DNA from 2 places in the Camelimonas sp. ID_303_24 genome. Region 2 is predicted to be linked to the other one. Evidence: riboswitches for the same ligand, from Rfam matches in the RefSeq annotation. Region 2 holds a riboswitch; the other holds the start of a gene.
What was found. A riboswitch is a leader RNA that binds a small molecule or an ion and turns the genes downstream of it on or off. The one in region 2 is predicted to bind cobalamin.

Region 1 (3,406 bases), on a different contig from region 2:
CCATGGCTGCATCCCGTCCGCACATCGACTATTACTTCAGCTTCATCTCGCTGTGGTCCTACATCGGCAGCCTGACGTTTCAGGATCTGGTGCGGCGGCACAATGCAGAGGTCGTCTACAAGCCGGTCAACCTGCTGCAGGTGTTCGCCGCCGGAGGCGGCAAGCCGGTGAAGGAACGCCCCCTGCAGCGCCAGGCCTACCGCTTTGTCGAGATGCAGCGCTGGAAGGACATTCGCGGCATTCCGCTGGTGCTTGAGCCAAGGTTCTATCCGGCCGACCCGTCGCTCGGCCATCGCATGCTGCTGAACGCCATCGCGGATGGCGCCGAAGTGGCCCCCTTCGCGCACGCCGGCCTGAAGGCGGTCTGGGCCGATGAACTGGACATCGCCGATCCGGCGACGCTTGTGCGCCTCGCCAATGCCAGCGGGCTCGACGGCGCAGCGCTGCTGGCCCGCGCCGAAGATGCCGGCGTGCGCCAGCGCGAGGCGGAGCTGACGGAGGAAGCGATCGCGCGGCAGATGTTCGGCGCGCCGTATTATTTCTACCGCGATGAGCCGTTCTGGGGGCAGGACCGGCTGGAAATGCTCGACGGCGTGCTGGCAAGCGGGCGCGCGCCAATACCAATGCGCAACCTCGGCGGGGAGCGCGCGCCTTCAGGGTGACCGGGATTTTTTCCAGGAGTTTTTCCCAAGGATTTCCGTCAGGAAGCCTGCTTCCCGCGCTGGCCCCGGCCACCCTGACCGGCGCGCATCAGAAAAATCCGCTTGTCTTTGCCGCCATCCGGCCATATTGCCATCGACCTGATGGTTCCCCTTTGGGGATGAAAAGGGAATGCAGTTGGCCTAACGGCCACAAGCTGCAGCTGCCCCCGCAACTGTAAGCGGCGAGTTTCTCACCTTTGCGCCACTGGCCTAGCGGCTCCGGGAAGGCGGTGAGAAGCGGTGACCCGCGAGCCAGGAGACCTGCCGTCGCACGTGTTGTCGCACGCGAACGCATCGGGCGGGGTGCACCGGTGGTAGGCGGATTGCCCCTGCCATGGCGGCTGGGCAATGAGACTGCAAGTTCGCGGTGACGCGTCAATATTGTCGCCGGAGCCGCGTCTCATGTATTCCGCTTTCCCCCGTCCTCCGCGTTTCGCGGATGCCGCCCATTTGCGCCAGACAACCGCCTGCAGCGCCGCCGCCATGGCGGCCATCCTCCTGGCAAACGCCGCCGCCGCGCAGGAAGCGCCAGCAGCCACCGTGGTGCTTGACCCGATCCAGGTGGTTGGCCAGCAGGCCGCCGGCGCCGGCCCCAATCTCAACGTCCCCAGCAACGCCGGCAGCCGCCTTGGCCTGACGCCGCTGGAGACGCCGGCCAGCGTCGACATCATTTCCGGCCAGGTGATCCGCGAGCGCGGCCAGAACAGCCTGGCGGAAGCCGTCACCCAGAACGCCACCGGCTTCAGCTATATGGGTACGCCCGGCAACGGCTTCGTGTCGTTTTCGTCGCGCGGTTTCACCGGCGTCACCTCGGTGACCACGCTGTATGACGGCATCAGGCTCTACCCTGGCCAGGGCACGGTCACTTTCCCCTTCGACACCTGGACCGTCGCGCAGATCGACGTGCTGCGCGGGCCGGCGGCGGTGCTGTATGGCGAAGGCGCTATTGGCGGCGCCATCAATGTCATTCCCAAAAAGCCGCTGTTCGACAGCCGCCGCAATGAGGCCCGCGTCTTCATCGGCAGCAACGGGCAGGCAGGCCTTGCGGCGGGATCGGCGGGCCCCATCAATGAAAACCTCGCCTACAGTCTCGACGTCTCCGGCGTGCGCGGCGATGGCTGGATGGAGCGCGGCGAATACAAAAGCCTGGCCTTCTCCGGCGCGCTGGCCTGGCGGCCCACCGACGCCCTGACCTTCACCCTCTCCCATGATGGCGGCTATAACGAACCCAGCCGCTATTTTGGAACGCCCCTGCGCACGGCGGGCGTCATGGAAAAGTCGTGGATCCGGCAAAATTACAACGTCCGCGACAGCGACATCTGGTTCAACGACAACATCACCCAGTTGCGGGCAGAGTGGAAACCGAATGAGGCGTTCTCCCTGCGCGCCGTGGGCTATTATCTGACCAGCGACCGCTTCTGGCAGAATGCCGAGAGCTACCGCTGGAACGCCGCGACAGGGCTGATTGACCGGCCGACCGGCAACTGGATCGCCATCAAGCAGGAGCAGGAACAGTTTGGCGGCCGCGTCGACGCGACGTTCCGCACCACGGTCTTTGGCATGGCCAACGAAACCGTCGTCGGCTTCGACGCCAACAATTTCCGCTTCAGCCGCCTGAACAACAACGGCTACGCGGCGCCGAAGCTCAATCCGTCGCTGACGCCATTCGGCTTCGACCCAGGTTTCTGGGGTACGACCAGCGTCTATGATCGCGAATACCGCTCGACGACGCAGCAATATTCGCTGTTTCTCGACAACCGCCTGAAGGTGACCGATAATTTCTCGGTCGTCGCCGGGCTGCGCTATGACAACCCGGAAGTTGACTACCGCAACCTGCGCAATGGTACGCAGGCTAGCGCCACGCTGGACTCGGTTGGCTGGCGCGCTGGAGCCATCTACGAGCCGATCAAGAATCTGGCGTTCTACGCCCAGTATTCGGAAGCCTCAGACCCGGTGACGTCGATCCTGTCGCTGCCGCCCGCCTCCGCCGGATACAAGCTGTCCTCCGGCAAACAGGTTGAAGTGGGCGTGAAGCAGAGCCTGTGGGATGGCCGCCTGGAATGGACTCTCGCCGGCTATTACATCGTCAAGAAAGACCTGCTGTCGCGCGATCCCAACAACCCCGCCGTCACCCAGCAGGTAGGCCAGCAGTCCTCACGCGGCGTCGAAGCGTCGGTGGGGCTGGAGCTGGGCCACGGCTGGCGCATCGACGCCAACGGCACATTGCTGGACGCGCAATATGACGATTTCAACGAATCCGTTGGCGGCGTCAGTGTCAGCCGCAAGGGCAAGACGCCCGCCGGCGTACCGGAAGCGGTGGCCAATCTCTGGGTGAGCTGGCGTTTCGCCGAGCAGTGGAAGGCCATGGTCGGCCTGCAATACGTCGGAAAAACCTGGACCTCCGCCAGCAACGATTATTCCAGGCCGGAGTACGCGCTGGTCAACGCCAGCCTGCAATGGAAGCCCACGGATTTCGCCACCCTCGACTTCCGCGTGAAGAACCTGTTCGACCAGACCTACGCTTACGCTGGCGGCGATTTGCAGTGGTATTACGGCGCCCCGCGCACGGCGGAGCTGTCATTGCACGTCAGGTTCTGATGACGATGGCTCAGTCGTCAGCATCCTCAGTAGCGAAATGGACGTCGCTGTTCACCAGGAACAGCCGTCAGGCCCAGCAGACCCGGCAACCCGCCGGTCAGGCCGGG
Region 2 (3,406 bases):
ACGCGCTGGTCGGCGACGACCAGGCTCCGGACAGCGTGCTGGTGAAACCCTACCGGCTTGACGATCTGTCGGCGCGCATCGCCAGGCTGCTTGGCGATGGAGATGGAGATGGAGATGGCGATGGAGATGGCGGAGGCGCGGACAGCGCCCGCCCGGAGCGTGCGCCGGCCATCGCGGCCGGCGGCGGCCCAGCGTCCGCCGCCGAATTGATACGCCTGGCGGAGGAGGGGCGCGCCACGGCGTTGCGCAAGGCCCTGGCCAATCCGCCGCCATGGCTCGACCGCGGCGCGCTCGACAAAATCCGCGCCGCGCTGGATGTCTTCGATCTCCCGGCCATCGCCCGCGTGTTAAGGGAACGCAACCATGAACCCGCAGGATCTGATCATACTGGTCGTGGATGACGACCCGGCCGCCCTCAACGCCATCTGCATGGCGCTGGAGGAGTCCGGCTGTGTCGCCATTGTCGCCCGCGACGGCGCCGGCGCCCTCGATCTGGCGGCGCGGGTGACGCCGGACCTTGTGCTGCTCGATGCGGTGATGCCGGGCATGGACGGGTTCGAGACCTGCCGGCGGCTCAAGTCCGGCCCCCAGGCGGTGGATGCGCCGGTGATCTTCATGACCGGGCTGGGCGATCCCGCCGACGTCTTGCGCGGGCTGGAGGCGGGGGGCGTCGATTATGTGGTCAAACCGATCAATCATGAGGTGCTGCTGGCCCGCATCACCGTTCACGCGCTCAATGCCCGGCGCATGCGGCTGGCCTCCGGCGCTCTCGACCAGGCTGGCCGCCCGGTGCTGGCGGCGGAAGCTGACGGCCGGGTGGTGTGGGCCACGCCCGGCGCGGCGCAACTGTTCGCCGGCGATGCGGGCGCGCCGGCGGGCGGGATCAACCTGCCGCCGGCGATCCGCCTGTGGTTGTGCGCCGTGGCAGGCCGTCCGGTTTCCGAGGCGCAGCCCCTGCGCTGCGATGGCATACGTCTCACCTGCCTGGGGCGCGGCCGGCGCGGCGAGATCATCATCCAGGCGCACGCTGGCGAGGAGGGCGACGACATCGCCCGCCTGCAAGGCCGTTTCGGCCTGACCGCCCGGGAGGCGGAGGCGCTGGTGTGGCTGACCGCCGGCAAGACCAACCAGGAGATCGCCGAAAATCTGGGCCTGTCGCGCCGCACCGTCGACAAGCACCTGGAGCAGGTGCTGGAAAAGCTCGGCGTCGACAACAGGACAGCGGCGGCAATCGTCGCCGACCGCTTTCTGGAGCATGCGCGCCAGCCGGCCTGAAGCTCCGCCACCCGCGGAATTGACACTGGCGTCGCCGCGTCCTACTCCGGCCGGCGACGGTTCCATTGAATGGATCAAAAGGGAACGCAGTGCGGCTGTTTTTTCAGCCAATTCTGTGGCTGCCCCCGCAACTGTAAGCGGCGAATCTTCCGCCATGGCGCCACTGGAAACCTCGGTTCCGGGAAGGCGGCGGCAGGTAACGACCCGCGAGTCAGGAGACCTGCCGTCAGCCGTGGTCACACGCGAGCCCATGGAGCGGGGTGCTTCTGTGGCGGGTGGTTTCCGGAGCTCGCCCTGGCGGGTGACGGGGAGCCCTGTTCGCGGTGACGCGCCACAGGCGTCCCGCCGGGGTTCAGATGTTGTTGTCTTCTTCCACCGCCAGCTTCCATCGCCATGCGCGCCGCCAGGTTCTGGCCGGCTGCTCCGCCGCCGCGCTGTTGGCCCTCGCGCCCCAGGCCGGGAATGCTCAGGCTCAGAGCCCCCAGTCCCAGAGCCTCGAGTCCCAGAGCACCCAGGTCCAGAATGCGGGCGCCGCGCCCGCGCGATCTGGCGCCGCGAACGCCCCCAGCGCCCTGCCGGCCGATGTGATCCAGCTCGACACCATCAGCGTCACCGCCAACACCACGCCCACGGACCTGAGCAAGGTGGGCAGCGCCGTCACCGTGATTTCCGGCGAGGAACTGCAGCGCCAGCAGATCCGCTTCGTTCCGGACGCCCTGCGTCTGGTTCCGGGCGTGGCTGTCAGCCGGTCGGGGCCGGTGGGCAAGCAGACCGAGGTGCGCATACGCGGCTCGGAGTCCAACCAGACCCTGGTCATGATTGACGGCGTTGTGGTCAATAATCCGGCGACGGGCTCGGAGTATGACCTGACCAATCTGCTCACCGATGAGGTGGAGCGCATCGAGGTGCTGCGCGGCCCGCAGAGCGCCCTTTATGGCTCAGACGCCGTCGGCGGCGTCATCAATGTCATCACCAAAAAGGGCTCGGGCAAGCCGCGCTTCAGCACGCGCATCGAGGGCGGCTCGCGCCAGACCATCAATGGCGCCTCCAGCGTCAGCTATGGCGATGAGCGGTTCAATTTCGCCATCAGCGCCAATGGCTTCAGCACGGACGGCTTCTCGTCCGCCGATCGTCGCTACGGCAATTTCGAGAACGACGGCTACCGTAACGGCGGCGGCTACGCCAAGTTCGGTTTCAGCCCCAATGAATATCTCGAAGTCAACCTCATGGGCCGTTACACGAAGTTCTTCAACAAGACCGACGGCTATGCCGGCGGCGTCGGCGCCTATGACGACAATTCCGATGCGAAGGGCGAGCAGGTCTTCGGCCGGGCCGAAGCGAAGCTGAAGCTGCTGGACGGCCGCTGGAACCACACTTTCGCCGCCACGCGCAGCGACCAGAGCGGCGAATACCGCCTGGACAGGCAGCCCGATGGCAATACGCGCGGAACGGTTTCGCGCTACGAATACAAGACGGACCTGCGTTTCGACACGCCGTCGTTCCTCGACGCCTCGCACATTGTCACTTTCGCCGCCCAGCACAAGGACGAGCGCTACCGCACCAACAGCACCTGGGCGAACCTTGACCAGTCCATGGCGTCCACTGGCCTCGTCGGCCAGTATCAGGGCACGTTCCGCAATCTGACGGTGACCGCCAGCGTGCGCCACGACAACAACGACATCTTCAAGGACGCGACGACCTACCGCTTCACCGGCGCCTACCGCATCGACGAAACCGGCACCAAGCTGCGCGCCTCCTACGGCACGGGCGTCAAAAATCCGACGATGGCGGAACTGTACGGCTACACCAACACCTATCGCGGCAACCCCAACCTGACGCCAGAAAAGGCGCGAGGCTGGGATGTGGGCGTCGATCAGGAAATCTGGGGCCAGCGAGTGGTGCTGAACGCCACTTACTTCAACCAGCGCATCACCGATCTGATCACCGGCGCCGGCTACACCTCGGTCAATATGCCGGGAACCTCACCCATCCAGGGCGTGGAGCTGGGGCTGACCGTGCGGCCCATCGACGGCCTGACCGTCACCGGCGCCTACACCTATACCGACGGCAAGGATGCGACCGGGGCCCAGCTGGTGCGGCGTCCGCGCGATATCGCCAGCCTCAACGTCAA

Region 1: linked by a shared signal. The riboswitch ahead of ACERNI_RS09820 (TonB-dependent receptor) and the one ahead of ACERNI_RS02195 (TonB-dependent receptor plug domain-containing protein) in region 2 are both predicted to bind cobalamin.

The regions. Positions count from the first base shown of each region.
Region 1 covers NZ_JBLLJM010000007.1:185,350-188,755, reverse strand. The annotation lists gene ACERNI_RS09825 (DsbA family protein) at 3-662, shown strand; cobalamin riboswitch at 788-984, shown strand; gene ACERNI_RS09820 (TonB-dependent receptor) at 1,185-3,299, shown strand; gene ACERNI_RS09815 (ABC transporter ATP-binding protein) at 3,299-3,406, shown strand, end outside.
Region 2 covers NZ_JBLLJM010000002.1:375,823-379,228, reverse strand. The annotation lists gene ACERNI_RS02205 (hybrid sensor histidine kinase/response regulator) at 1-401, shown strand, start outside; gene ACERNI_RS02200 (response regulator) at 364-1,275, shown strand; cobalamin riboswitch at 1,316-1,517, shown strand; gene ACERNI_RS02195 (TonB-dependent receptor plug domain-containing protein) at 1,632-3,406, shown strand, end outside.